3 regions of the Dysosmobacter sp. Sow4_B12 genome follow, and region 3 is predicted to be linked to each of the others. Evidence: predicted binding sites of a transcription regulator. Region 3 holds the regulator's gene; each other region holds the start of a gene.

Region 1 (9,955 bases), on a different contig from region 3:
ACCGCCAGCAGAGGGTTATTAGGTTTTGCGGGAAGTTCGTTCCCCCCTGCCCCCTGCTGACTACGTGGTGAATTTGGAGGCCTTGGTTACTGTCACATAGTGCGCATCTGAAATGGTCTCTCCGGTATACATCGTGTCTTATTTTGCTTCTGACGTTGGCGCTTATCATCGTGTCGCCCTCCTTTCAAAGATACCGCCTGCGCACTATGGCGGTCAAGGACGCGAAGCGCCGACCGCAGTCGGCAAGCCGCAGGCGCAGTCCTTGAGGGCCATGGTATCATGCACCGATAATGGAAAGGAGGGCGACACCCGTTCCGGTAGGAGCCGCGCTCAAGCGCGGTCAGTCCTTGCCATCGTCTGCGACCATCCAGGAGCGTATCATGCTTTGCAGCAGCGCATATGGCGTCGTCCCCCTGGCAACGCACATGGCCTTCAGCTGAAGGTACTCCCGCCGCCGCATCTTCGTGCTGACGGTGGCCATGTTCTCACCGTCCCACTTCGCCTGCCTGTCCCGTTCCACGCACTCACCCCCTCATGTACTGTTGACCCTGCCATTTTAACAAGAAACTTGTGATGGAACAAGTGTTCTATCAAGTTTCCTGCCATTTCCTCGCAGTTTTCCACCAGGTTTTCCACGTCTGCGACCAGTTCCCGCAACTCTGCGCGGATGCGCACCCCGGCTTTAGCACCCCTCCTGGGTTTCTTTCGTAACTATCTTCCTTCCCGTCACAAAAGGTTTCCGGATTTATCGGCAGCATACAAGCCCCCGGCGGGTTTTAGAACCCGCCGGGGGCTTTTCGTGTTTCTTCTCGTGTCTCTTCACAGCTGGGGGAACTGGCTGCGCACATAGCCGTTCTTCTTCAGCGCCATGGCCAGCAGGGTGGACACCACCAGGCCGAAGGCCGCCTGGGTTAGGTTGCTGGGAATACCGGCGGCACCGGCGGCCAGGCTGCCGGAGAGGACGCCGTCATACAGGCAGTAGCCCACCACCATGATGGCCTCCGCCGCCGCGCCGCACACCACCATGGCCCAGTTCTTTTTGCCCAGAGCCCGGTACAAAAGCGCCGCCGTCAAAGCCATGAGGGCTTTGATGACAAGGGTGCCGGGAACATAGACGGCGTAGCCGGACAGCAGGTCCGCCAGGGCGGGGCCGATGCCTCCGGCGACGGCACCGTAAACGGGGCCCAGCAGGTAGGCGCCCAGCAGCACCACCGCGTCGCCCAGGTTCATATAGCCGCCGGTGGGGGAGGGGACCATCAGCACCCTGGTGGCCACATAGCTCAGCGCCGCGAACAGCGCCGTCATCACCAGCAGCTTCGTCCGCTCGTGAGAGGCGGCGGTGTTGTTTTCCATTGTCTTTTCCATGTGTTTGTTCTCCTTTCGGGTGTTTTTCGATGTTGCCATCATATGCCTTATGTGATATGATTGAAATATCCAAAACATGACTTTTTTATAAGGTCAGATAGGAGGCGGCATATGCTGACCTATTCCATGGAGGAGCGGGGGACCCTGCCCCTGTACGAATACCTGTACCGCTGCATCCGGAGCGATATTCTGGACGGCACCCTGGCCGCCGGGGAGCGGCTGCCCTCCAAGCGGCAGCTGGCGGAGCACCTGCGGCTGTCCGTCATCACCGTGGAGGGGGCCTACCAGCAGCTGGAGGCGGAGGGCTACGTGTACACCCTGCCCAAGCGGGGCTTTTTCGTCGCCCCGGTGGAGCGGCTGGCGGCCGCGCCGCCGGCGCCGGTGCCGCTGCCCGCTCCGGCGGTCAAACGCCCCTGGTGCCTGGATCTGAAGAGCAATCAGGTGGACGTGACATGCTTCCCGGTCTCCACCTGGGCCCGGCTCACCCGCCAGGTCCTCAGTGAGGGCGGCGAGGCCCTGCTGCGGCCGGTGCCCCACCAGGGGCTGGAGGCCCTGCGGCAGGCCATTGCCGACGACCTGCGGGACTACAAGGGCATGACCGTTTCCCCGGAGCAGATCGTGGTGGGCGCCGGCGCCGAGTACCTGTATCTGCTGCTGGCCCAGCTGTTGGGGCCGGAGGCGGTGTTCGCCGTGGAGGACCCGGGCTACCCCAAGATCCGCCAGGTGTACGGAAAGTGCGGCGCCGCGTGCCGACCCGTGTCCCTGGACCGGCGGGGCATGGACATCGCCGCCCTCACCGCCTCCGACGCCAGTGTGGTCCACATCTCCCCCTCCCACCACTACCCCACCGGCCTGGTGACTCCCATCGGCCGGCGGCAGGAGCTGCTGCGCTGGGCCCGGCAGCGGGACGGCTTCATCATCGAGGACGACTATGACAGCGAATTCCGCTTCTCCGGCCGCCCCATCCCCACCCTGCAGAGCATTGACCGGGAGGGACGGGTCATCTACATGAACACCTTCTCCCAGACCATCTCCCCCTCCATGCGGGTGGGCTTCATGGTGCTGCCGCCCCGGCTGCTGGAGCGCTACCGCCGGGAGCTGGATTTTTACGCCTGCACCGTTCCCGCCCTGGAGCAGCACGTGCTGGCCCGGTTTCTGGAGCAGGGGTATTACGAGCAGCACCTGTCCCGGATGCGGAAGGAATACCGCCTCCGCCGGGACCGGGTGCTGGAGGCCTTCCGGGCCAGTCCCTTCGCCAAGCGCGTCACCATCTCCGAACAGGACGCCGGCCTCCACTTCCTGCTGCGGCTGAAAACGTCCCTGTCCGACGAGGCCCTGAAGCTGCGGGCGGAGGAGGCGGGCGTCCGCCTGGGCTTTTTGTCGGAGTACGCCGCCGTGCCGGACCCGGCCCACGCCCACACCCTGGTGGTGAACTACGCCGGATTGGACGCGGAAAAGCTGCCGGAGGCCATAGACCTGCTGGCAAAGGTCTTTGCATAAAAAACGAGGCATAGCCTTTTGGCTACGCCTCGTTTTTTGACCGTTTCAAATATCCCGGCGGCCCTCCAGAGCCCGCATAAGGGTGGCGTCGTCGGCGAACTCCAGGTGTCCCCCCACGGGGATGCCGTAGGCCAGGCGGGTCACCCGCACGTCAAAGGGCTTCAGCAGCCGGGCGATGTACATGGCGGTGGCCTCTCCCTCCGTGTCCGGGTTGGTGGCCATGATGACCTCCTGCACGTCTCCCTTGGCCACCCGCTCCACCAGGGACTTGATGGCCAGGTCGTCGGGGCCCACGTGGTTCATGGGAGAGATGACGCCGTGGAGCACGTGGTAGTGGCCGTTGTACTCCCGGCTGCGCTCAATAGCCGCCACGTCCCGGGGGTCCGCCACCACGCAGATGGTGGAGCCGTCCCGCTTGGGAGAGGCGCAGATGGGGCACAGGCCGCCGGCGGTGAAGTTCTGGCACACCGGGCAGCAGGTGACGCTGTGCTTGGCGTCCAGGATGGCGTCGGCAAACTCCCGGGCCTCCTCCTCGGGAAGGCCCAGCACGTAAAAGGCCAGGCGCTGGGCGGACTTGCCGCCGATGCCCGGCAGCCGGGCGAACTGCTCCACCAGCTTTTCCAGCGGCGCGGGAAAGTACTCCATGCTTCGTTGCTCCTTTCATTGCCCGCCGCCGGCAGGCAATGGATTTCAATGATTTTTGACCCAGCCGCCTTGAGCGGTCACGCAAGGTCCATGGCGAACAGTGCCGCCGCGCCGCCGGTGTGGACGAACACGATGTCGCCCCGGCCGGCGAAGCCGCCTTCTTTCAGCAGCTTCAGCATGCCGCTCCAGGCCTTGCCGGTGTAGACAGGGTCCAGCAAAATGCCCTCCATCCGGGCCAGCTCCCGGATGTACGGGGTGTCCTCCGGGTTGGGAACGGCATAGCCCGCGCCCACGTTGTACACCATGCGGAAGTCACCGGGCGCCCGGTCGGCGGAGACCCCCAGCAGTTCCGCCGCGCCATCGGCCAGAACGGGCACGATGTCCTCAAAGGGGTCGTCATCCACGCCCATGCCGGTGACCTGGGCATGGGGCAGATACCATCTGGCGCCCAGCAGCAGTCCGGCGGTGGTGCCACCGGAGCCGGTGGCGGAGACGATGTGGCCCACCTGGGCGCCATGGTCCGGCAGCTGCTCCGCCATCTCCCGAACACAGTCCGCGTAGCCCAGAGCGCCCAAAGGCGTGGAGCCGCCCACGGGGATGTGGAAGGCCTTATGGCCCGCCTTTTCCAGCTCCGCGCCCAGGCGGTCCATCTCGGCGTAAATGTCGTCATAGCTGTCGGTGTCCACAAAGCGCACCTGGGCGCCGTAGATGTCGTCCAGCACCAGATTGCCCCGGCGCTCCGTGACGCCCCGCTTCTTCAGCAGCAGCACGCAGTCCATACCCAGCCGTGCCGCGCAGGCGGCGGTGAGCATGGCGTGGTTGGACTGGGCGCCGCCGGTGGTGAACACCGTGTCGTACCCCTGTGCCCGGGCCTGGGCCAGCAGGTATTCCAGCTTGCGGACCTTGTTGCCGCCCAGGGCCACGCCGCACAGGTCGTCCCGCTTCACCCAGATGCCGCGGCCGTATTTGGCGCTGATATTTTCCAGCTTGTAAAGGGGCGTGGGGTACACGCCCAGGCTCAGCTTTTCCAGCTTCATTTTCCGTTACCCCCTCAGCTCCGCGATGCGGGCGGGAATGTCCGCCGCCTTGTACACGGCGCTGCCCGCCACCAACACGTTGGCGCCGGCGTCGATGCAGGTGCGGCAGGTGTCCGGGGCCACGCCGCCGTCCACCTCCAGCTCGCAGGCGGGGTTCTTCTCGTCGATGTACCCCCGGATGGCCGTCACCTTGGGCATCATGTCCGCCATGAACTTCTGGCCGCCGAAGCCGGGCTCCACGGTCATGACCAGGATGAGCTCCACCTTCTCCACATAGGGCAGCACCGCTTCAGCGGGGGTGCCGGGCTTCAAGACCACGCCGGCCTTTTTGCCCTTGGCGTGGATCTTGTCGATGGCGGCGTGGATATTTTCCGCCGTGTCGGACTCCAGGTGCACCGTCACCAGGTCGGCACCGGCGTCGCAGAACCGCTCCACGTACCGCACCGGCTCCACGATCATCAAGTGCACGTCCAGGAACATGTCCGTCACCTTGCGGATGGACTCCACCACAGGAATGCCAATGGAGATGTTGGGTACGAACACGCCGTCCATCACGTCCACATGGACGTAGTCGGCGTCAGCGATGCGGTGGATGTCCCGCTCCAGATTCGCAAAATCAGCGGAGAGAATAGACGGTGCGATTTTGACCATAAAAAGTCCCTCTTTTCTGTCAGTCCGGCGGCATTTGGATACATTTGGAGGACAGGTCCCCGTGGCGGCGGAGGCTGCCGGCGCATAGGATGGCGCAAGCGGCCCGGCATCTCCTCGGTCTTTGTTCCCCGCAGCATCCGCCCCCCGAGCCGGGGCGCCGCCGCTTTTAAAATAGGGAGCCGGTGGGTCCGTCCGCCGGCTCCCGTTTGATTGCCATTAGTGTATCAAACTCCCGCCCCAAAAGCAACCCGCCGCCCCGCCCGAAATATTTTTTATTTTGTTGCATATATCACTTTTATCATTAAAACATTATGATATTCTAATATTGCAAAACAAATGAAGGACGGTGGAACCATGGAAAACCGGATAGACTATACAGCGCAGGCGGCATTGCTGAAGGCCCTGTCCAATCCCATCCGGCTGCAGATCGTCCACAACCTGCTGCGCAGCGGCTGTCACAATGTCTCCTGTATGGAGAAAAACAGCGGCATGTCGCAGTCCTGCATCTCCCAGCACCTGCAAAAGCTCCGTTCCGCCGGTGTGGTGACCGCCCGACGCAGCGGAAACGAGGTCTATTACTCCGCCGCCTCCCCGGAGGTGGCCCGGCTGATCGCCGCTTTGTTCGGAGAGGAGGCGGACAGCTATGTCCTGTGACATTTTGGTGATCGGCGGCGGCCCCGCGGGCCTCTCCGCCGCGCTGAACGCCCGGGCACGGGGCCGCAGCGTGCTGGTGGTATCCAACCCGCCGGAGGAAAATCCCCTGTGGCGGGCGGGACAGGTGGACAACTATCCGGGTCTCCCCGGCGTCTCCGGGCAGGAGATGCTCCTTGCCATGCGCCGCCAGGCGGAGGAGGCCGGGGCGGAATTTCTCGCCGGACGGGCGCTCAGCGCCCTTTTCATGATGGGCAGCTGGTTCATCAGCGTGGGTCCGGACATGTACAGCGCCAAAGCCGTGGTGCTGGCCGCCGGCGTGGCCCGGGGCAAAAAGTTCCCCGGCGAGGCGGAGTTTTTGGGCCGGGGCGTCAGCTACTGCGCCACCTGTGACGGCATGCTGTATCGGAACAGGCCGGTGGCGGTGCTGGGCTTTTCCGATTCCGCCCGGAAGGAGGCGGATTTCCTGCGGAGCATCGGCTGCGCCGTCACCTACTTTGACCGGCCGAAAAGCTGCGTCATCCAGGGCGGCGAAGCGGTGGAGTCCGTCACCTGCGACGGAAAGACCGCCGCCGTGGACGCGGTGTTCCTGCTGCGGCCCACCGTGGCCCCGGCGGACCTGTTCCAGGGCCTGGAAACAGAGAACGGGTATGTGACGGTGGACCGCCGCATGACCACCAACCTCTCCGGCCTCTTCGCCGCCGGAGACTGTACCGGCGGACCCCTGCAGGTGGCCAAGGCGGTGGGCGAGGGCCTCATCGCCGGCCAAAGCGCCGCTGCCTTTGTGGCGGCAGCGGAGCGAAATAAACCATGATGTAAAAACATGTAAAGGAGATTCCAATTATGGCAGTCAAGCATCTGAAAACGGAAGAATTTGTCGCCGCCGTGGACGCGGCTCCCCTGGCAATGGTGGATTTCTGGGCCTCCTGGTGCGGCCCCTGCAAAATGCTCTCCCCGGTCATTGAGGCCATCGCAGAGCAGTATGACGGCAAGGTGCTGGTGGGCAAGGTCAACGTGGACGAGGAGCCGGCCCTGGCCGCCCAGTTCGGCGTCATGAGCATCCCCACGGTGGTGTTCTTGAAAAACGGCCGGGAGTTCGACCGCAAGGTGGGCGTGATGCCCCCCGACGCCTTCACCTCCGTTCTGGAGAAGAACCTGTAAGCGGCAAAAACCGCCTGTCCCGGTGGGACAGGCGGTTTTCCTTTACACGGAAAGCACGGGGCGCCTTTCGGCGCCCCGTGCTTTTATGTTCGTTTATAGGCTTGCTCCGCGTATCAGCACTTCTCGAAGATGGTGGCAACGCCCATGCCGCCGCCGATGCACAGCGTGGCCAGGCCCTTCTTGGCCTCGGGACGCTTCTGCATCTCGTGCAGCAGCGTGACGATGATACGGGCGCCGGAAGCGCCGACGGGGTGGCCCAGGGAGATGGCGCCGCCGTTGACGTTGACCTTGCTCATATCGAAGTGCAGCTCACGGGCCACAGCGATGGACTGGGCAGCGAAGGCCTCGTTGGCTTCCACCAGGTCGATGTCCTCGATGGTGACGCCGGCCTTCTCCATGGCCTGACGGGAAGCGGGCACGGGGCCGACACCCATGATCTTGGGATCGACGCCGCCCTGGCCCCAGCCGATCAGCTTGGCCATGGGCTTGAGGCCGTACTTCTCCACAGCCTCGCCGGAGGCCAGCACGATGGCGGCGGCGCCGTCATTGATGCCGGAGGCGTTGGCGGCGGTGACGCGCTGGGTGCCCTTGTCGTCGGCATCCTGGGCGCCGGTGACCTCGAAGGTGTGGACGACCTGGGGATTGGGGGACTCGGGGCCCACAGGGAAGGCGCCGCGCAGCTTGGCAATGCCCTCGGCGGTGACGCCGGCCTTGGGGAACTCGTCCTTCTTGAACTCCACGATCTCCTTCTTGACCTTCACGGGCACGGGGACGATCTCATCGTCGAACTTGCCGGCGGCCTGGGCGGCCTCGGTCTTCTGCTGGGAGGCGGCGGCGAACTCGTCCTGCTCCTTGCGGGTGATGCCCCAGATGTCGTTGATGTTCTCGGCGGTGGTGCCCATGTGATAGTTGTTATAGGCGTCCCACAGGCCGTCCTTGATCATGGTGTCCACCAGCTTCTTGTCACCCATGCGGGCGCCCCAGCGGGCGTCGGGAGCGGCAAAGGGAGCGGCGCTCATGTTCTCGGTGCCGCCGCAGACGACCACGTCAGCGTCGCCGGCCAGGATGGAACGGGCACCCTCGATGACGGACTTCATGCCGGAGCCGCAGACCATGCCGACGGTGTAGGCGGGCACGGAATAGGGGATGCCGGCCTTGATGGAGACCTGGCGGGCAACGTTCTGGCCCAGGCCAGCGGTCAGGATGCAGCCGAACATCAGCTCGTCCACCTGCTCGGGCTTCACGCCGGCGCGGTTCAGAGCCTCCTTGACGACGATGGCGCCCAGGTCGGCGGCGGGGGTGTTCTTCAGAGCGCCGCCAAAGGAACCAATTGCGGTTCTGCAGCAATTCACGACATAGAGCTCTTTCATGATAGTCCTCCGTTTTTATAAAAATTTTTTGTTTGGAAGCGGTACGGGCACCAGCCGGTGGCCGCTGCCGCAAATGCTAACCAATGGGACCGGGCGGTGCGTTTTTGGTTTGTCAAACTTTAAACAGGATTGCTAAATTTTTGACAAATCAGTGGATACCTCACCACCCGCAAGTTTGATTATAGTGGGTTTCTCTTCCTCCGTCAATGGAAACCTATGGCATTTTTGAATTTTTGTTAAATCTTTGACAAAACAACGTCCGTTTTCGTCAAGTTGACGAAAACGGACGTTTTCATTTCTCCAGTGCCTCCCGGGAGCGGTCCAGGGCGGCGCAGAAGGCCGCTGTGTCCAAGTTCCGGTACGCTTCCGTGGTCCGGACCTCGGCCCCGTCCGCCGCCGCCTGCAGCCGGTGGTCCAGCAGGTCCTGCCGCACCGCCTCCGTGTCGTCGCGGAGCCGCAGCAGGATGGCCCACCCATCTTCCGTCTCCACGATGCCGCTGAGCTGCCCCTCCGCCAGGGCGGCGGCGGAGGCGGAAAGGCTCTCCGGCAGCGTACCGTCCGTTGGCAGCAGGGTCCTGGGATAGCCGTCCTCGCCGCCGGCGGCGGTGCGCAGGGCGGCGAGATCCGCCTCCGGGCTCCGGCTTGCGTTGAGGCCGGCGAAGGCCTCCGCCGCCCGGTTTTCCCCGTCCTCGCCGGAAAAGGTCACCATATCCACCGTGACATACCCCTGCTGGCGGAAAAATTCCGCCAGCTCTTCCTCCCCGGCCCACAGGGGACTGTTCGGCTCCTCCGCCAGGGCGCACAGGCGGAGGTATAAGTAATGGTCCTCCGACAGCGTTTCGGCGGCGGAGCGGTCCAGCCCCTGCCGGGCGAGGTACGTCTCCTCCCCGCCGGCGGCCGCGGTTTTTTCCGCCCACTCGGCGTCCATGGCGGCACGGTCCTCCGCCGTCAGGGCGCAGCCGTACTTCTCCGCCCAACCTTCCACGGTGGCATACAGGGCGGCGCTGCGAAGGGCCTGGTCCTTGGCGTAGCCGCCCAGGGTGCCGTCCTCCAGCGGCGCCGACCAATCCGGTTCGCCGCCGGCGGACCTGTAATAGTCCCGGATATCGCCGCAGACGGCCGCCAGCCAGTACAGGTACTGCCCGGCGGTGACCTCCCGGCCATCCACCGCGGCCACCACGGTGTCCGCCGCCAGGCCGGCGGTGCCGGAAAGGCCGGTCTCCGCCTCCGGGGCGGTCCGCGCTTTTTCACAGCCGGCCGGCAGCAGGCAGATGATGAGCAGCAGGGGCAGGATGGTTCGTCTCATGGCACTCAGACTCCTTCACGGGATGTCCCATCCTATGCGGCGCGGCTTTGGTTTATGCCCGCTCCTCCGACGCCAGCTTCAAGTCCTCCACCAGCTCCGTGGCGGACGCCAGCACGTCGGCGCCGGGCTTGAGCTTCAGCGTGATGGCCGGCGTGTCCCCGGCGGCCAGGGTCAGCCGCTGGCGGTACTTGGGCAGGCCGCACACCGCCACCAGCGCCTCCGGCCGGAACACGGCCAGCTGCAGCTTCAAAAGGCTGCCCTTCTGGGAG
Region 2 (9,955 bases), 190 kb from region 3:
TCCCCCGTTATTCCAGTGTTACCATGAACACGGTGAAATTTGCCCGGGACCGGGGTGCCAGCATCATCGCTGTTACGGATAATGAGCTGTCCCCTGTGTACCAGATGGCGGACGCGGCGCTGCTGGCTCCCTGTGAGATGCTGTCCTTTGTGGACTCCATGGTGGCGCCCTTGTCTCTCATCAACGCGCTGCTTATCGCCGTGGGCGCCCGCATGGGCACTGACGCGACCCGGACTTTCGCGGAATTGGAGGACATCTGGAACGCCTACGGCGTGTTTGGAAAAATGGATGATGAATAAACGGACGATCACAGTGGTAGGCGGCGGTGCCGCCGGCATGATGGCCGCCATCACGGCGGCAGAGCGGGGAGCCTCGGTCACACTGCTGGAGCCCAATGAACGGCTTGGCAAAAAGCTGAATATCACCGGAAAGGGCCGGTGCAACGTCACCAACAACGCGGACCTGCAGACCCTGTTGGCCAATGTGCCGAAAAACGGAAAATTCCTGTACAGTGTGTTTTCCCGGTTTGACGGACGGGACGCCATGGCTTTTTTCGAGGGTCTGGGTGTGCCGCTGAAAACGGAGCGGGGAAACCGTGTGTTTCCGGTCTCTGACCGTTCTTTTGACATCAGCGGCGCCCTGGAACGGCGGCTGCGGGCGCTGAAGGTCCGTATGGTCCGGGACCGGGCGGTTTCTTTGGACATATCCGATGGCGTCATACGGGGCGTTTCCGGAGAGAAGGGGAACTACCCGGCTCAGGCCGTTATTTTGGCCACCGGCGGCGTTAGTTATCCCGCCACCGGCTCCACTGGCGAGGGACACCGCATGGCCGCCGCGGCGGGGCATACCGTCACGCCCCTCCAGGGTTCTCTGGTGCCCCTGCGGGAAAAGGGAAATACCTGCGCGGCTCTTCAAGGGCTGAGCCTGCGGAACGTGCAGCTGACCGTATTTGAAAACAACAAGCGCATTTACTCGGACTTCGGCGAGCTTTTGTTCACCCATTTTGGGCTCAGTGGACCGTTGGTCCTGTCCGCCTCCGCCCACATGCGGCACTTCGACAAAAAGACGTACCGGCTGGAGATCGACTTAAAGCCGGCGCTGGATGAGCAAACGCTGGATAAGCGCCTTCTGTCGGATTTTGAGAAGTACTGCAACCACGATTTCTGCAACGCTCTGAACGACCTTCTGCCCCAGAAGATGATCCAGGAAATGGTAAAGGCCTCCGGCATCGACCCGCACTGCAAGGTCAACACTGTCACCCGGGAGCAGCGCAGGGAGCTGGTCCATCTATTCAAGCACTGGAGCGTGGAAGTGGCAGGGCTGTGCCCTGTGACGGACGCCATTATTACCTCCGGCGGCGTCAAGGTGTCAGAAATCAATCCAACCACAATGGAATCAAAGCTTGTAAAGGGATTATACTTTGCTGGCGAGATCATTGATGTGGACGCCTATACCGGCGGATTCAACCTGCAGATCGCCTGGGCTACCGGCCGGGCGGCAGGGGAAGCTGCCGCCAAAGAAGAAGCAACAGGAGAGGATACCCTATGAAAACCATCAGCATTGCCATCGATGGCCCTTCCGGCGCCGGCAAAAGTACCTTGGCTCGGGCCATCGCCGCGGAGCTTGGCTATTTGTATGTGGATACAGGCGCCATTTACCGCACCATCGGCTACTATACTTTGACGCACGGCATCGATCCGAAGGACAGCGCCGCGGTGGCCGCGTGCCTGCCGGACATCCGGGTGGAACTTACCTACGGCGAGGACGGCCTGCAGCACATGCTGCTGAATGACCGGGACGTGACAAAGGAGATTCGCCTGCCGGAAGTCTCTCTGTGCGCCTCCGCTGTGTCCGCCCACAGGGAGGTGCGCGCCTTTTTGCTGGATATGCAGCGCCAGCTGGCCCGGACCCACAGCGTCATTATGGACGGACGGGATATTGGGACCGTGGTGCTGCCGGACGCGGACGTGAAGGTCTATCTGACCGCTTCCGCCCAAGCCCGGGCACAGCGCCGCTGCGCGGAGCTGGAGGAGCGGGGAACGCCGGAGCCTTTTGAAAAGGTCCTGCGGGAGATCGAAGAACGGGACTGGAACGACATCCACCGGGACGTGGCGCCTCTGCGCCAGGCGGAGGACGCCGTGCTGCTGGATACCACGGACCTTGACTTCCAGGAGAGCAAGGCGGCTCTTCTGAACATCATTCGGAAAAGGACTTCATTATGAAACCGACAAATAGATTTTTTGTGTTTGTATACTATGTGCTGGGCTTCATCGTCCGCTTTCTCCATCCGGTCACGGTGGAGGGGATGGAGAAGCTGCCAAGGAGCGGTGTCCTGCTGTGCCCAAACCACTCCAGCAATTGGGACCCTGTGCTACTTGGCCTCAAACTGCCGGTAAATTACCGCCTCCACGCCATGGCGAAGGAAGAGCTGTTTAAAAACCCCATCCTGAGCTGGATCATCCGAAAGCTGGGAGCGTTCCCCGTCAGCCGGGGCAACAACGATATTCAAGCCGTCAAGACCGCCATTCAAGTCTTGAAATCCGGTGACAACCTGCTGATTTTTCCGGAGGGAACGGTGGTCCGCAACGGCGTGGGATATAAAGACGGCCTGCCGGCCCATGCCAAGAGCGGTGTTGCCATGATCGGTGTCCGAACAGGCGCCAAGCTGGTCCCTGTGTTCATGGACGGTGAGAAGAAGCTGTTCCACCGGACCCGCATTATCTTCGGCGACCCCTACGAGCCGGTTTATACCGGGCGCCATGGCACCTCCGAGGAGATGCAGAAGATCGCGGACGATATTCTGGCACAGGCCTATGCCCTGGGTGGTCAAGCTGTCGGAGGAATGCCGCTGTGAGTGGAAAGGTATTTTTAGCGGAGAGTGCCGGTTTTTGCTACGGCGTGAAGCGGGCCGTGGAGTTGGCCCAGAAAACAGCGGAGGAGACAGGCGGCTGCTGGATGCTGGGAGACCTCATCCATAATTCCCATGTGGTGGAGGATCTGGCCCGGCGGGGCATCCGTAAAACAGAGGACCCCGGCTCCTTGGGAAAAGGGGACACGGTGGTCATCCGCTCCCACGGCGAAGTGAAAAATGTACTGGATGATCTGGAGGCACGGGGCGTGCGCTGCGTCAATGCGACCTGTCCCAATGTCTGCCGCATCCAAAAGCTGGTGGCCCAGGCGGAGCAGGATGGACGCCAGCCCATCATCATCGGCGAGCCTCACCATCCGGAGGTGGTGGGGGTGGCCAGCTGGTGCCGCCACGCCCTGGTGTTTGACGGTCCGGAGGCAGTAAAGATGTGGCTGGAAAAAGATACCTCCCACCGGCAAATCCCTGTTACAGTGGTCGCGCAGACCACCTGCATCCGAAAACTTTTCGAAAGTTCTTGGGAAATTCTAAAAAAAGAGTGTACAAACGTAAAAATATTTGATACAATATGCAATGCTACGCATAAGCGTCAAACGGAGGCGGCTGCAATTGCCGGCAAGGTGGACGTGATGGTGGTGGTGGGTGACCGTAAAAGTGCCAATACCAAGCATCTGACGGAGATCTGCCAAAAGAGGTGTTCCCGCGTGCTCCAGATTGAAAGCGCGGACGAGCTCTCTGCGGAGGTTTTCAAGGATTGCGGGGCGGCGGGACTGACGGCCGGCGCCTCCACACCTGCGGGCATCATTAAGGAGGTATATGCAAGCATGAGCGAAGAAATCAAAGCGGCCGAGGGCATGGATGAGTCCTTCGAGGAATTACTGAATCAGTCTTTCAAAACTTTAAATACAGGAGAGAAGGTAACCGGCATCGTCACGGCCATCACTCCCACCGAGGTCCAGGTGGATGTGGGTGCCAAGCAGGCCGCTTATATCAAGCTGAGCGAACTGACCGATGACCCCACCGCCAAGGCTGAGGATATCGTCCACGTGGGCGATGAGATCGAGACCTACATTGTCCGCGTCAACGACGTGGAGGGCTATGCCGAGCTGAGCAAGAAGCGTCTGGACGCCGTGAAGGTCTGGGAAAACATTGAGCAGGCCGTCGAGGACAAGACCGTCCTGGAGGGCACTGTCACTGAGGAGAACAAGGGCGGCATCGTGGTTTCCGTCAAGGGCGTGCGGGTGTTCGTTCCCGCTTCCCAGAGCGGCCAGCCCCGCGGCGCTGACCTCAGCTCCATGATCAAGCAGAAGGTCCAGCTGCGCATCACCGAGGTCAACCGTGCCCGTCGCCGTGTGGTCGGTTCCATCCGTTCCGTCACCGAGGAGGCCCGCAAGGCCGCGCAGGAGGCTGTGTGGTCCACCATCGAGGTCGGCAAGCACTACACCGGCACTGTGAAGTCCATGACTTCCTACGGCGTGTTTGTGGATATCGGCGGCGTGGACGGCATGGTACATATCTCCGAGCTGAGCTGGAGCCGTATCAAGACCCCCTCTGAGGTCTGCAAGGTGGGCGACACCCTGGATGTGTACGTCATCTCCTTCGACGCTGAGAAGCACAAGATCTCCCTGGGCGTCAAGGACCGCACTCTGAATCCCTGGGATGTGTTCATGAACAAGTACAGCGTGGGCGACGTGGCCTCTGTCCGCATCGTCAAGCTGATGACTTTCGGCGCTTTCGCCGAGGTCGTTCCCGGTGTGGATGGTCTGATCCACATCTCCCAGATCGCTGACCGCCGCATCGACAAGCCTGAGGACGTCCTGTCTGAGGGCCAGATCGTCGACGCCAAGATCACCGCTGTGGACGAGGAGAAGAAGAAGATCTCCCTGTCCATCCGTGCTCTGCTGACCCCCACTGCTGAGGCGGAGGCCGCTGAGGACGCTGAGTAACTTCAGTTGCAAAGGAGCAGGCTCATAGAGCCTGCTCCTTTTTTTGAAATTTTGTGATTTTTTTCACGTTTGCCATTGCAATGGGAGAAGCGGTATGTTATAATCTTGACAAACTACGGAAATACTGACCACGGGAAATGAAATAGGAGGAAATCACATGAGCTACGAAGTGGAATATCAGCAGAAGCTCAAGACGGCTGACGAAGCTGTCAAAGTCGTCAAATCCGGCGATTGGGTCGACTATGCCTGGTGCGTTGGCACCCCCAAGGCACTGGACAAGGCCCTGGCCAAGCGCAGCGAGGAACTGACCGACGTGAAGATCCACGGCGGCATCCTAACCAGCCGTCCCGCCATCTTCGACGTGCCCAACGTGGCAGAGCATTTTACCTGGAACTCCTGGCATATGTCCGGCATCGAGCGCAAGGCCATCAATGAGGGCTTTGCTTTCTACGCTCCCATCCGTTATTCCGAGCTGCCCAGCTATTACCGCAACTGCATCCAGCAGACGGATGTTGCCATGCTGCAGGTCGCTCCCATGGATGAGCATGGTTGGTTCAACTTCGGTCCCAACGGCACCCATCTGAAGGCCGTGTGCGAGACTGCCAAGGTCGTGATCGTGGAAGTCAACAAGAACATGCCGGTGTGCTTTGGCGGCTTCGACAACTATATCCACATCGACGATGTGGACATGATCGTAGAAGGTGACAACCCCGAGATCGACGAGATGGGCGGTCCGTCTGTTGCTTCTGAGGTGGATATGGCCGTGGCCAATCTGGTGGTGCCCGAGATCCCCAACGGCGCTTGCCTGCAGTTGGGGATCGGCTCCATGCCCAGCGCCATCGGCAAGATGATCGCTGAGTCCGACTTGAAGGACCTGGGCGTGCATACGGAGATGTACGTGGACGCGTTCGTGGACATGGCCAAGGCCGGCCGTATCACCGGCGCCTGCAAGCCCTTCGATAAGGGCCGTCAGACCTACGCGTTCGCTGCCGGTACCAAGAAGCTCTATGAGTTCCTGGATCACAACCCCGAGTGCATGGCTGTGCCTGTCAGCTACGCCAATGATATTGCCCGCGTTTCTCAGATCGACAACTTCATCTCCATCAACGGCGCTGTGGACATCGACCTGTACGGTCAGGTCTCTTCCGAGTCCTCCGGCACCCGCCATATCTCCGGCGCCGGCGGCCAGCAGGACTTCGTCATGGGTGCTTATCTGGCCAAGGGCGGCAAGAGCTTCATCTGCTGCTCTTCCTCCTACATGGACAAGAAGACCGGCCAGCTGAAGTCCCGTATCCGTCCCACCATGGCGGAGGGCACTATCATCACCGCCACCCGTACCAACCTGCACTGGCTGGTCACCGAGTACGGCAAGGTGAACGTCAAGGGCCTGTCCACCTGGGAGCGTGCTGAGGCACTCATTGGCATCGCCCATCCCCAGTTCCGTGAGGAACTGATCGCTGAGGCTGAGAAGATGCACATCTGGCGCCGTTCCAACAAGAAGTAAACAATTTTATATCGGCACTGGCGGAGCACATACCTCCGCCAGTGCCGATTTTTTTTGCTTTTCAGCGCAAAAAAACTGAAAAAGTGCTTGAAAATTGACAATTGTCATACTATAATCATACTTGAGTAAATATTTGTTTTTGTCAAAATATCAGCGGCTGCGGAGACCCGGCACCGTAGGCGGGAAAGGAAGCCTCTCATGTTCAGCATTGGGGATCTGGTCGTGCATCCCATGCATGGTGCGGGGATCATCGATGGAATCGTTCAAGAAAAGATCGCAGGCGTCACACAGGATTACTATGTCTTCAAGATGCCCATGGGCGGACTGTTGCTGAAGATACCTGTCTGCAACAGCGATGCCATTGGTATCCGCACGCTCATCACACAGCCGGAGGCGGAGGCACTTCTGGCCGCTATTCCCGATATGACGGTGGAGAGCACCGCTAACTGGAACAAACGCTACCGGGAAAACATGGAAAGACTGAAAAGCGGGAACTTGTACGAGGTAGCCCGGGTGGTCAAGGCGCTGATGCACAGGGAACAGCAGCGGGGCCTGTCCACCGGCGAGCGGAAAATGCTGCACAATGCCCGGCAGATCCTCATTTCGGAAATCGTCATGGCGGAGCAGGGAGAGTACAGGGAACTGGAGAGCCGTGTGGATCAAGCCATGCGGCAAACACCTGCGCTCCATTAAACAACTACATGGAGAGAGGAATCAGCAGATGCTTCCATTCTTAAAAAAATATCGGGAAGGACGCCGGCCTCGCTGCGCCGCACTGGTGGCAGCAGCCGGCAGTTCTACCCGTATGGGAGGCGGCACCAACAAGCTTTTGCTGCCGCTGGACGGCATTCCCGTCTTGATACGGACGCTGGATGCCTTGCAGAGGGCGGAACGGGTGGATGAAATCATCGTAGCCACCCGGGAAGAGGAATTGGTAGAGATCGCCCAGCTGTGCCATACATACGGCATCACCAAATGCAAAAAAGTGGTCCGGGGCGGTGAAAGCCGCGCCCATTCCGTTATGCTGGCGGCGCTGGAGGCGGATAAAAGCATGGAGCTGCTGGCGGTGCAGGACGGTGCCCGTCCTCTGGTGACGCCGGAGCTCATTGACAGCGTCATTGCCGCCGCGACCCGTTGCGGAGCGGCAGCCCCTGCCGTTCCGGTGAAAGATACCATCAAATGCGTCCGGGAAGACGGCGCGGTGGCGCAGACACTGGACAGGAGCGCACTGCGGGCGGTGCAGACGCCGCAGGTATTTACGGCGGATGTTTTGAAAGCCGCTCTCCAGTCTGTTCTGGAGCAGGGGATTGAAGTCACAGATGACTGCGGCGCGGTGGAACGGCTGGGAAAGGTGGTCTTTTTGACAGAGGGAGAGGAGACCAACCTAAAGATCACCACCCCGGCCGATCTGGTGCTGGCGGAAGCGATCTTAAAGGACCGGGAGGAGCGGACATGACAAATCTGCGCATCGGACACGGATATGACGTTCACCGGCTGGTGGAAGGTCGGAAGCTTATTCTGGGAGGCGTGGATATACCTTGGGAAAAAGGGCTGCTGGGCCACTCTGACGCGGATGTGCTGGTCCACGCGGTCATGGACGCCTTGACCGGCGCCGCCCGCCTGGGGGACATCGGCAAGCTCTTTCCGGACACAGACCCAAAATATGCCGGTATTTCCAGCTTAAAGCTGCTGGCGGAAGTCGGACGGCTGCTGGGAGAAAAGCGCTTCGCCGTGGTGAACATCGATGCTGTGCTGCTCGCCCAAGCACCTAAGGTTGGGCCTTACCGGCCACAGATGGAGGCGAATATCGCCGCGGCACTGGGCATTGAAGCGGAGCAAGTAAACGTGAAGGCCACCACGGAGGAAGGCCTTGGCTTTACCGGCGATGGTTCCGGTATGGCGGCTCACGCGGTGGTGCTTCTGGAGAAGCTGAACAATATCTGAACGAAAGGACCTGCCTGGCGGCAGGTCCTTTTTCGCACCCTTTCCGTCCCAGGCCATAAGATGGACAGAGAGGAGGCGAGCTCGTGGAGCACTATTTGATCATCGCCCGTTCCATCACTTACGCCCAGCGGATGCAGCGGGCACTGAGCCGCGCGGGCATCCGCTGCCGGATTTTCCGGGCACCCAGAGACCTGACCTCTTCCGGCTGTGCCTATGCCGTGGAGCTGGCCCCGCCGGACTTGTCGGCAGCTTTGCTGATTCTTCGCAGGGAGCATCTGGACCCTGTTCAAATATATCTGCCCCAACCGGGAGGCATACAGGAGGTGCCTTTATGATCTATCTGGACAGCGCTGCCACCACATTTCAAAAGCCGCCGGAGGTAGCCAAGGCTGTGGCGGAAGCCATGCGTACCATGAGTTCTCCGGGCCGCGGCGGATACGGTGCCGCCATGGCCGCGGCGGACACGGCCTTTGATTGCCGCAGCGCGTTGGCGGAGCTTTTTCATCTGGAAAGCCCGGAACAGGTGGTCTTCACGCTGAATGCCACCCATGCGCTGAATATTGCCATCAAAAGTCTGGTTCCCCGCGGGGGACGGGTCGTTATTTCCGGCTATGAGCATAACGCCGTTACGCGGCCCTTGACAGCCCTGGGGGCAAAGACAGCGGTGGCCGCTGGGCCGCTGTTCCGGCAGGATGCGGTTCTGGATGCCTTTGACCGGCTCATCACACCGGGGACCAGCGCTGTGATCTGCAACCATGTGTCCAATGTATTTGGGTTTGTTCAGCCGGTGGAATCCATCGCAGCGATCTGCCGGCAGCGGGGCGTTCCCTTTGTGATCGACGCTTCCCAATCCGCAGGGGTGCTGCGGCTGGATATGTCCGCGCTGGGAGCGTCCTTCATCGCCATGCCCGGACACAAGGGCCTCTACGGCCCGCAAGGCACCGGGGTCCTCCTATGCCGGACAGGGATGCCTGTAAAGCCGCTTCTGGAAGGAGGGACCGGAAGCCTGTCCCTTCTTCAAGAGATGCCGGATTTTCTGCCGGACCGGCTGGAAGCCGGCACCCACAATGTTCCCGGCATCGCGGGGCTGCTGGCGGGCGTCCGCTTTTTGAAAAAGCAAGGTCCGGAGAACATCTGCCGCCGGGAGCGGCTGCTGACTCGGCAGGCGGCAGAGGGGCTGCGAAAGCTGCCGGGCGTACAGGTTTTTGCCAGACCGAATCTTGCATCCCAGGTGGGGGTACTCTCCTTCACCGCGGCAGGTCACGACACGGAGACTATCGGCAGCCAGTTGGGGCAGCGGGACATTGCTGTCCGCGCCGGGCTCCACTGCGCGCCCCTGGCGCACCGGACCGCGGACACTCTGGACAGCGGCACAGTGCGCCTAAGCTTTTCCCATTGGAACACCGCCGCAGAAGTGGAACGCTTTCTGGAGGCCATGCGGGATATTCTGGTCTGATTTTCTGAACAGACCGTGAATTTTCCTGCTGATTGCCTTGCAATCCTAAGCTATATTTTATATAATCAAGGTATTCATGGCCTAAAGGGGATGAGGAACTCTCAATGGAAGTGAAACTTGCGGAACTGCCGGCAGTGATCGGACGCTACCTGCTGTTGATTCAGCCGACAGACCTTTTAGATATTGCCATCATGATCTTTGTCCTGTACAAGGTGTTCATGCTGGTGCAAAGCACCAAA
Region 3 (9,955 bases):
TCGAAGTTCCTCCATAATTTGGCGGAGCGTTTTATCATACGCTGTTCCCCTCTGCAAATATGGCTCTATCAGAGCGAACAGTTCCTCCGCCTGTGCATCCCGGTGCAGTTCCTTGCAGGCAAATAGAATTGCTTCATGGGGTTCCCCAATATAGGCGCTTTGGAAAACCTGCTGCTCAAAACGGGGATCGTACAGCTCATCCAGAATCGGTTCCAGGCTTGCCGGAAAATCAAGGCCCTCTTTCCAGACGGATTCCATGTACTCGTCAAGCAGAAACTCAGCCGTACCCGATGCCTGCAGTTCCTCCCCAGCGTCATCCAGAACCATCCTCCACATACGGATCGCCAGTTCCGGTTGATCGGGGTAGGTATCCTGGAGAAGGTCTTCGATATAGCCATCCGTCCGTTTTTCTTCTGGCCAATCGCAAAACGCTTCTGGAAATTCCTTCAAAAGGCGATCCATCTCCGCAGAATCCTCCCGGGAGGAAACTTCCTGATCCGGACCGTCAAATGTGACTTTCAGTCGCAGCGTTATTTTGGCTGGCGCACTTTTTACAGAACCAAAATTTCCGCACCAGCCGCACTGCCATTGGATTCCTGTAACGGTGGCAGGGCTTCCGCAGTTTGGGCACCTGAATGTTGACATAGAGCCTTCACTCCTTCTGAAAACAATGCAGTCCAATATCAAGAGACCAGATTCATCAGTTTTTCAAAGCTGTCCACAACATCATACGTTACACTCTCGTTGCTGATGGCCGCAAAATGGGCCTTTGCGCACTCAATTTTTGCCAGCTCTACGCCTCTTAGCTCCAGACTATCAGTGTTGCCCTTCGTTTCTGCAATAAAGCAAATATGCTTCACAGAGCCTTCGTTAAAGGCGATTGCCCAGTCTGGATTATATTTCCCAACAGGCGTAGAGATGAAGAAACTACTCGGAAGCTTTGTATAGACGGCAACCTTGTCGTTGATGTCCAGTTCACTGGCAAATCTCTTTTCATTGTCAGAATCATAGATGATGTGGCTGTACAAGCTCCGATTTGCTTCCATTGCGTTCATACCCAGTTTACCACGGAGATTCGCACTGGTAAAGATACCGGTATCATAGGCAGTGTCCAACTTGTTATAAGTGATATGCTCGATGATCTGGGTCGCCTTTTGATTGCTTATCAGCTTAGCGGATTTGAGAATAAACTCCTCCGGGTTCAAACGGAACATGGAGAATTTCTGCGGAGAAATGCCTTGCAGAATGGCAGCAATAGTAGCACGGGTCAAGCCGGTTTCTTCAACCAGTTTTCCAACCAAATCATACCGAACACTGCCAAGCGGCGCATGCTTTGCAGTTTCCTGATTGGTGCGGGTCTTGTGGAATCCATCTCCCTGTTCCAACTGTTCTCTGGATTCCATATGGGAAGTCTGTTCGCCGTACTCGGTTTTCACAGTAATTCGAGTGACATCCAGTTTGGCGTCGATTTCCCGAATGGAGTTGTCAATCAACTCCTGCTTGTCAAAGTGAACCGTATAGAAGGATTTGTGGTTGATTCGCTCCCAAAGCTCCAGAAACTCCTTCTTTTTCAGCTTTTCTGGGTCTATTTTAGCATCCACATTGTTCCCGTGGGCATCTTCTGTCGGTATCGAGTGCTTGTCATAGATGGAAGAGAGAATATTCACGATGGAAGTTGCACAGTCTTTGACTTCTTCTGCCACTTGGACGGTGCCGCTGGCCTTATCCGCATAATACTTTTCGGTCAGTTCACCCCGTTTTACATAGCCGTTGCTGATCAGGTCCTCGTAGATCGCCCCAGCCAATTCCGGCGTGACCTTGATGGAATCTCCATTGGCGTTGGTAAGTACCTGGTGCAAAAATAGCTGCTCGTCCACCTTTTTGGGCCGATCCGCCAGAGACTCTGCCAGACCTGCCTGCAGCGCTTCTGCAAACTTTCCGAATTCCATATCGGTGATGAGGGTCAGTTTGTTCAGCTCTTGCACTTCACTGCCCAGCATGCTTTCGTCCATACGCTCGCCTTGCTGGTTGACGCATAGCCGAAGGCCGCGGCCAATCTCTTGACGACTGCGAATTTCGGAGTCGCTCTGTGGCTTCAATGTACAGATTTGGAATACGTTAGGGTTGTCCCAGCCCTCACGGAGGGCGGAGTGAGAGAAGATAAACCGTACCGGCTCGTCCAGACTAAGCAGACGCTCTTTGTCTTTCATGATCAGATCATAAGCATCAGCATCATCAGAGGTCTGGGTTTTCCGGTCAATTTTACTCTCTACAAACCGTGCCTTTTTGCCCTTCTTCTTGTCAATGGAGAAATAGCCCTGGTGGGTTTTGTGGACATCAATTTTATCCAGGTATTTGAGGTATGCCTCGTCGCCAATCTCACGCTGGAGAGAACCCACCACGCTGGCATATTCCTCCTCAAACATTTTGGCATACTCACCGTTGCGGCCATCGTCGTTGTCGCCGTCGTACAGGCGGTATTTTGCCACCTCATCGATGAAAAACAGGCTCAGGACCTTGATGCCTTTTGGATACAGTTCCCGCTCACGCTGAATGTGGGTGCGAATAGTCTCCCGAATCTGGACTCTCCGCTGGAGAGCAGTCATTTGTTCGTTGCCCTGAATTTGTCCGGCGTAGAGCTTCAATCCGTTCAGGAAAGTGACAGAGTTGTCCCGACCATCGATATTGGTGATAATATAGCGGTCATCATATTCCTCCAAGCCGTTGGACTCATCCAGCAGGTTGGCCTCTCGCCCCAGCTTTTTTACAACAGTCCGCGTCCCGATTGCTCCCTTGACTTCAAATCCAATGCGGGCAGTCGGGGCTTTGTTTTTATAGAGGTCGATGCCCTCCAGATACACATACCCATTGGTGGCAGTGGAGCCGGTAAGGGTGACACCCAGTGCGGCGATTTTCTTCACCAAATGCTGGTTGTAGGCGTCCATGGCATCCAAGCGGTACACCATGTCATATTTTTCCTTGTGGGTGGCGGAGTAGCGCAGAGTGAACAGGGGGCAGAACTTTTTCAGGCTCTCCTTGGTCTGTTTACCTTCCACGCTTTGCGGCTCATCGATGATCAGAATGGGATTTGTTCTTGCAATGATGTCGATGGGCTTGCGGCTGCGGAAGGTGTCCAGCTTTTTGTCAATGATTCGTTGGTTTTTGCTGGAATTGAACGCCTGCATATTGATGATCATGACATTGATGGCACTGTCTGAGGCAAAGCGGTCCACCTCGGTGAGCCGGTCAGATGAGTAGATAAAAAAGCGGATTTTCTTGCCGTATTCCCCGGCAAAGTGTTCCTGGGTGGTCTGAAGGGATTTGTAGACGCCTTCCCGGATAGCAACCGACGGCACCACGATGATGAACTTGCTCCAGCCGTAGCGCTGATTCAGCTCGTACATGGTCTTGACGTATGTATAGGTTTTTCCAGTGCCGGTCTCCATCTCAATGGACAGGTTGATGCCCGGTCCCGCCAGAGCTTCAGAGGCCTTCAGGCCATTACGCCGCTGGACTGTTTGCATATTTTTCAGGATATGGGAGTTGGTCAGCTCCGGTACCAGGGGATGGTTGCGGAAGCCGGTGTCGCTCATATCCAGATTTGTCTGGACATTGGTCATATCGCCCAGGTCCAGGCGATAGGTGGTGGTACGGTAAGGTTGGCCGTTGAACACATCACAGACTGCCGCGGCAGCCTCTGCCTGGAAGGGCTGATGTTTGAATTGGAGTTTCATCAGATCACCTTCACCTTCGTGTCCGGGGAGAGATTTTTGAAGATTTCAGTGACATTGATCTTGTCCGCATCGGTGGCAAAGGCGCTGTCCCGGAAGATGGCACGGAGCGGCTGCTGCTTCGCCATATGCTCCACCACGGTAGTGGGAACGTGTTCGTTAAAGCAGGCCATGAGGGCACCGGTGTCTACATTATGCACTATATAGCCATCCACGGTCTCGGCAGTATGGGGTAGGCTGATCTCCACTCCCCTGTCCAGCAGGCAGGCGTAGAGCAGGTCCAGGTCCGTGCGGTCATCCTTGATATTGCTTACTGTTTCACCGATGGTGAGCTGTGTCAACTCTTCGGGGTGATAATAGACATCCTTCATGTTGCTCTCGTCCACCTGGAATACCCGGAAGCCGATGTCCAGGTCATCGTCAGGATGCTCGGCTTTGATTTTATCACCTGCCCGGCGGATACGCTCTTTGCCGATTTCGCAGATATTTTTGTAGCCGGCTTTGAATGCTTCGGATTTTTCATCGCAGGGCTCTGGCAGCTGTACCATGATGAATTTGCGGTGCCCGCCGTCCTCGGCATTGAGCTGCATGACAGCATGGGCGGTGGTGGCAGAGCCGGAAAAGAAGTCCATAATTATTGCATCTTCTGTGAGGTTAACAATACTAATCAAATAACCAATTAATTCCACAGGTTTTGCAAAATCAAATGGGATAGACAGTTCTTGGAGTTCTTTTGAACTGGCTCTGTTTTCCCATTTAGATATTAAATCTACAGGTACCATGCCCTCTTCCTGACGGTCAGAAAGCCAAATTTTTGTATAGACATTCCATTTAGCGGGTGTTCCATCAGCATTAATTAAAACGCCGTCGGATTCTTTAAATGCAATATTTCCTTTTTCCTTTTCTTCTAAATAGCGATCTCTGCTCCATCTCCAGCAACCGTCATTCAAATGCGGAATGACCATCTCTCCATCTCTTGGAATACGAGGCATCGTCTCTCCAGGAGGTATAACGAAACTCCCATCAGGACACTCAATAAAATATCGCTGATTTGGCCTTGCATCCAGTGAGGATTGGTATAGACCAAATGGCCTGTATCGTTCTCCCTTCTTTTCACCAATGGTTTCAACAGAAGTATATAGTTTATTTATTATTTCATCTGAGATTGGCTCTCTAAAATTACCTGTTTTTGTTAAATCTCTGCCATAAACCAGAATATATTCCATGTTAGGAGAAAAGAACCGCCCTTTTGCACCACCGCTCTTCATAACACGAGATATTATGCCACATCTATTCGATGCTCCGAAAACTTCGTTGCAAATTGCCGTGAGGTTTTCAAGTTCTGACTGACCGATGCTTATAAAAATTACACCATCATCTGTTAGAAGGTTTCTTGCCAACATCAGTCTTGAATACATCATACTACACCAGACGGAATGAAATCGCGGATTGGTTATGTTGTTCTCATGGAAAGTTTTTTCTCCATTCTCGTCGTATAGACCGACTTCGTTTTCGTATTCATCCTTGCTCATTATAAAATTATCAGGATAAACAAAGCTATACCCATGCGTTCGATAAGAACAAGAAAGCGGCAAGCGAGGTGTTGCAGAAGGGACTGGAAATCTGATAAGGATAGAATTGTGCTACAAAGTGAAATTGCAGTACAAAAAGCCACAGAAAACTCCCTTGTAGATGATGATCGTTCTACAAGGGAGTTTTCATAGACTTAAAATTGGATCAATCACAGTTCCTCGGCCTTGAAGATCGCATAACCCTCATAGTAGTAGCTGTGGTCAATACCTTTCATATACACTTCACGGCTGTCAATTTCGTCTGTAAGTGCATTTTTCAGGATGTGCTTGATTTCTGTATCCCGGATAGGACTGCGTTCCATGGCCAGCAGATAGTCCTCCTTATCCACGCGGCTCCAGTCTACCACCTGGTGCAACTCGGCTTTCAGCAGCAGATCCAGCCAGATGCGTGTGCTGCGCCCGTTGCCTTCGCGGAAGGGGTGGGCGATGTTCATCTCCACATACTTCTCAATGATCTCATCAAAAGTGGACTGCGGCATCTTTTCAATATTCGCAAGCGCCGCTTCCAGGTACATCACCGGAGCAAAACGGAAGTTGCCCTTGGCGATGTTAACTGTGCGGAGTTCGCCGGCAAAGTCGTAAATCTCCTCAAAGAGGTACTTGTGGATGGCTTGCAGGGAGGAGAAGGTTCCGGCCTCCAGCTGATTCAGCAGACCCTTCTCAAAAAGCTCGACAGCTTTCTTTTTGCTGATTCGCTCTTCTTCACGGGCGAGATCAGCAGAGGATGTGAGTCCCAGTTTATTCTCAAGAGCCATGGCGAAACCTCCTTTGCCTAAATTAAAACAAAAGGCACTTACTTTCGCAAGTGCCTTTTACTGGTACGCCCGACTGGATTCGAACCAGCGGCCTTCAGAGTCGGAGTCTGACGCGCTATCCAACTGCGCCACGGGCGCGTATCAAAACGGTATGAACTTGTGGGGAAGTGCTATTTTTCAAAATAGTGGTCAAATAGTAGTCAACGGTGGAAGATATTTTCCTCTGCGTTGGCTGGAAGCCACTGATTGCAAGGGGTTGCGCCGGTTCGCTGCGGATAGGACCTGAAACGTCGGAGTCTGACGCGCTATCCAACTGCGCCACGGGCGCATACCCATAAGATGTATTCCCCTCACGTACTATGGTAGTATAGCAAGATTTTGGCGTTCTGTAAACCCCTAATATAAAAATTTTTTCCGAAAAAGATTGTTAAAAAATTTGACAAGTTCACTATTTTGCGATAAACTATATTTGCGAATATTTTAACGAATCCTTAAAACAGGAGTGAATTTTTTTGAAAAAAGAGAACATCTCTGACGCCGTCATCCGGCGACTTCCCCGATATTACCGACAGCTGACCGATCTGTGCAACCGTGGCGTGGTCCGCATCTCCTCCCATTCCCTGGGACAGGAAATGAATATCACCGCCTCTCAGATTCGTCAAGACTTCAGCTGCTTCGGCGAATTCGGCCAACAGGGCTACGGCTATAACGTGGAGGAGCTGCGAGCTGAGATCGGACATATTCTGGGCGTAGATAATAACCACCACTTGGTCATGATCGGCGTTGGCAATCTGGGCCATGCCCTGCTGCAAAACTTCCCCTTTTCCCACACTGGCTTTACCGTGGACGCCGCTTTTGATGTCTCCCCCGCTGTTATCGGCACTTCCGTCAATGGCGTGCCCATCTACTCCATGAGCGATTTGGACAGCTTCATCCGGGAGCACAGCGTGGATGTGGTGGTCTTGACCATCCCCCAGTCTGTAGCCCAAGACACTGCCAACCGGCTCATCGACCTGGGTGTCCGGGGCTTTTGGAACTTCACCAATGTGGAGCTGTCCTCCCCCTCCCCGGATGTGAAATTTGAGAACATCCACTTTGCTGACAGCCTGCTCACCCTCAGCTACCGCATTGCCAACCGCTGACCCGCCGTCCACCGGAAAGGATTTCGATTTCCTATATGAAAAAAAGGGTTATTCTCATTACCGCCTGTCTTCTGGCCTCTGTGCTGATGGTCACCGCTCTGGCTGCCGGTGATGCCGGCGATCCTCTAATCTCCCTGTCCTATCTAACGGAGGTCTTTACCAAGCAGGTGGACCAGAAGGTGGAGGAAAAGCTGGATGTTTCCGATACCACTATTTTAGGAGGCGATACCTCTTTACCGGATACCTCCATTGCCAGGACCTGGACAGAGACCCGCTTGAAGGCCCAGGATGTTCTGCTGGGCACCACCGGCACCAGCGTTATGGTGCTGGCTGGGAAGGCAGAGGTCTCTTTCCCCTTTGGCACAGTGGTAGATGTGACCACTGGCACCGCTGTCACCACCGGCACCGCTCTGGCTCTGAACCACCGCTACATGGTAGCGGAGGACACCAGCGCTCTTTTCCAGATCACTTCCAAGACCGCTGTTGTGGACTACCAGGGGAGCTATGCTTTCAGCTATTCCGATACGGTGGACTACAATGCGATCGCCTACGCCCTGAAAACCATGCACCTGTTTAAAGGCAGCTTCACCGGCTACGGCCAGGGATATGACCTAGAGGCCGCTCCCACTCGGTTGCAGGCCCTCATCATGTTCATCCGTGTTTTGGGCGAAGAGGATGCAGCCCTTGCCTATACCGGGACCCACCCCTTCACCGACATCACCAAGGGCACACAGGCGGACAAATACGTGGGCTATGCTTATGCCAAGGGATACACCAACGGATACTCCGCCAATACATTCCGGCCTAGTCAAGCCATTCCCGCCAACCAGTACATGGAGTTCGTGCTTCGGGCCATGGGATACAGCTCCTCCGACAACAAGACCGTATCTGACGCTCTGGAACGGGCGCTGGCCAGCGGCGTTATTACCGTAGGTGAATACACCGCCCTAAAGAACGGAATCTTCCTCCGGGCGGATTTGGTCTATGTCTCCTATTACGCCCTGGATACCCAGATGGCCCTAGGCGGCCAAACTCTGCGGGACGTGCTGCTGGACCGGGGGGTGTTTACCTCTGCCGAATCCCGGGAAGCTGACCGATTGGTTTCCTCTGGCCGAATATAGTAGTCACCTTTGTCAGACCTCCGCATAGGATGAACTGAGACCGCTTCCGGTCTACGTCTTCATAGGAGGCTACGATATGTGTAACAATGGTTGGGGCGGCGGCAACTGCTGCTGGATCATCATTCTGCTCATCATCATTTGGTGCTGCTGCGGCAATGGCAACTGGGGTGGCTGCGGCAACAACTGCGGCTGCAATTCCTCTTCCTGCTGCTGAGGTTCATAGCGCGCAAAGCCCCCGGGCCTTTTGGCCCGGGGGCTTTTATCGTGATGTACGTTAGGCGAGAATACCCAGGTGCTCCAGCAAGATCTTCACACCCAGCAGGATCAAAATAATGCCGCCGGTGAGCTCCGCCCGTTTTTTATACCGTGAGCCGAAGAAGTTGCCCACCACAACACCCACTAAAGACAAGCAGAAGGTCGTGCAGCCGATGAGAGAGACCGCAGGAAGAATCAAGACATCCATAAACGCAAACGCCACACCGATGGCCAGCGCATCGATGCTGGTGGCTACCGCCATCATGAAAAGCTTCTTGTGATTCAGCTTGCTGTTCACCGCGCAGGAGGTCTCTTCCTCTTCGGGGGACAGCGCCTCCCGGACCATGTTGCCGCCTATGAGCGCCAACAGCACAAAGGCCACCCAGTGGTCAAAGCTCTGAATATAACCGGCAAACTGGAAGCCCAAAAACCAGCCGATTAAGGGCATCAGCGCTTGGAAGCCGCCGAAGTACAGGGCAATGACGCCTCCCTGCCGCAAATTCAGCTTCGGCATGCAAAGGCCCTGGCAGACAGCCACGGCAAAGGCGTCCATAGAAAGGCCCACACCGATCAAAAACAGCTCCACAATACTCATGACAAACTTCCTTTTCCTCTTTACAAAATCACCGGCACCTTCCGGCGGATGGAAAGACTATCCGGCGTCACCAGGCAGTCATAAGCGCAAACGTTTACGCCGCAGGCCGCAGCCTCCCGCAGTGCCGCGCCGAAAGCGGGGTGTGTGTCGTTATTGGGCGATACAGAAACGGCGTTTCGAAATTGTACCACAAAGAACAAGGTGGTGTCAAGGCCAGCCTTCGCCGCCTTTTGCAGCTCCCGGATGTGTTTGACACCTCGCTCCGTGGGCGCGTCCGGAAAACGGGCAGCACCGCCATCCTCCAGCGTCACACCCTTTACCTCCACCAAATGCGATCCCGCAGCTGTTTCCAGGCAAAAATCCAAGCGGGAATCCCCATACCGGAACTCTGGCCGTACCGCCGTCACATCCGGTAAAAAGCTCCCTTGTTTTACCCATTCAGCAAAGACCTTATTGGGGGCCTGGGCGTCCATATTGATGAGCAGGTCTCCCTTTTCCACAGCGATCAAGTCATATGCCGTCTTGCGGCCGGGATTTGTACCCTGTTCCAGATAGACAGTGGCGCCAGGGACCAGCAGTTCCCGGCAGCGGCCGGTATTTTTCACGTGAACGGTCTGTACCCCCTCCGCTGTCTCCACAAGAGCGATAAAACGGTTGGGGCGGGTCAGAAAGCGGCCAGGGATGACAGTTCCATAACGCATGGGACATTCGCTCCTTTTTCAGCAAGGACTGATATGTCCAATTATAACACACACCGCCGCGAC

Evidence for each region. The regulator Rex, encoded in region 3, represses fermentation and respiration genes when NADH is low (regulators of the CRP and FNR family bind a similar motif). The targets are predictions, from matches to a motif close to ATTGTTAANNNNTTAACAAT.
Region 1: the regulator Rex is predicted to act here: its motif matches at 8,613-8,632, upstream of ACTQ4R_RS11465 (acetyl-CoA C-acetyltransferase).
Region 2: the regulator Rex is predicted to act here: its motif matches at 4,906-4,925, upstream of ACTQ4R_RS01005 (butyryl-CoA:acetate CoA-transferase).

Annotation. Positions count from the first base shown of each region.
Region 1 covers NZ_JBQKKR010000015.1:28,713-38,667, forward strand. Annotated here, with positions in the region: gene ACTQ4R_RS11415 (HNH endonuclease) at 1-169, opposite strand, end outside; gene ACTQ4R_RS11420 (hypothetical protein) at 341-520, opposite strand; gene ACTQ4R_RS11425 (ECF transporter S component) at 820-1,365, opposite strand; gene pdxR (MocR-like pyridoxine biosynthesis transcription factor PdxR) at 1,477-2,865, shown strand; gene recR (recombination mediator RecR) at 2,911-3,510, opposite strand; gene ACTQ4R_RS11440 (1-aminocyclopropane-1-carboxylate deaminase/D-cysteine desulfhydrase) at 3,588-4,547, opposite strand; gene rpe (ribulose-phosphate 3-epimerase) at 4,554-5,198, opposite strand; gene ACTQ4R_RS11450 (ArsR/SmtB family transcription factor) at 5,553-5,852, shown strand; gene ACTQ4R_RS11455 (NAD(P)/FAD-dependent oxidoreductase) at 5,842-6,663, shown strand; gene trxA (thioredoxin) at 6,693-7,010, shown strand; gene ACTQ4R_RS11465 (acetyl-CoA C-acetyltransferase) at 7,124-8,380, opposite strand; gene ACTQ4R_RS11470 (peptidyl-prolyl cis-trans isomerase) at 8,673-9,686, opposite strand; gene mfd (transcription-repair coupling factor) at 9,739-9,955, opposite strand, start outside.
Region 2 covers NZ_JBQKKR010000001.1:186,512-196,466, forward strand. Annotated here, with positions in the region: gene ACTQ4R_RS00980 (MurR/RpiR family transcriptional regulator) at 1-299, shown strand, start outside; gene ACTQ4R_RS00985 (NAD(P)/FAD-dependent oxidoreductase) at 292-1,548, shown strand; gene cmk ((d)CMP kinase) at 1,545-2,222, shown strand; gene ACTQ4R_RS00995 (lysophospholipid acyltransferase family protein) at 2,243-2,854, shown strand; gene ACTQ4R_RS01000 (bifunctional 4-hydroxy-3-methylbut-2-enyl diphosphate reductase/30S ribosomal protein S1) at 2,851-4,812, shown strand; gene ACTQ4R_RS01005 (butyryl-CoA:acetate CoA-transferase) at 4,970-6,316, shown strand; gene ACTQ4R_RS01010 (CarD family transcriptional regulator) at 6,515-7,009, shown strand; gene ispD (2-C-methyl-D-erythritol 4-phosphate cytidylyltransferase) at 7,122-7,772, shown strand; gene ispF (2-C-methyl-D-erythritol 2,4-cyclodiphosphate synthase) at 7,769-8,260, shown strand; gene ACTQ4R_RS01025 (DUF3343 domain-containing protein) at 8,344-8,595, shown strand; gene ACTQ4R_RS01030 (aminotransferase class V-fold PLP-dependent enzyme) at 8,592-9,716, shown strand; gene cdaA (diadenylate cyclase CdaA) at 9,821-9,955, shown strand, end outside.
Region 3 covers NZ_JBQKKR010000001.1:1,479-11,433, reverse strand. Annotated here, with positions in the region: gene ACTQ4R_RS00060 (hypothetical protein) at 1-645, opposite strand, end outside; gene ACTQ4R_RS00055 (type III restriction-modification system endonuclease) at 684-3,734, opposite strand; gene ACTQ4R_RS00050 (site-specific DNA-methyltransferase) at 3,734-5,263, opposite strand; gene fic (protein adenylyltransferase Fic) at 5,473-6,078, opposite strand; tRNA gene ACTQ4R_RS00040 (tRNA-Arg) at 6,140-6,216, opposite strand; gene ACTQ4R_RS00035 (redox-sensing transcriptional repressor Rex) at 6,591-7,220, shown strand; gene ACTQ4R_RS00030 (S-layer homology domain-containing protein) at 7,256-8,341, shown strand; gene ACTQ4R_RS00025 (hypothetical protein) at 8,418-8,555, shown strand; gene ACTQ4R_RS00020 (manganese efflux pump MntP) at 8,616-9,191, opposite strand; gene sfsA (DNA/RNA nuclease SfsA) at 9,212-9,892, opposite strand.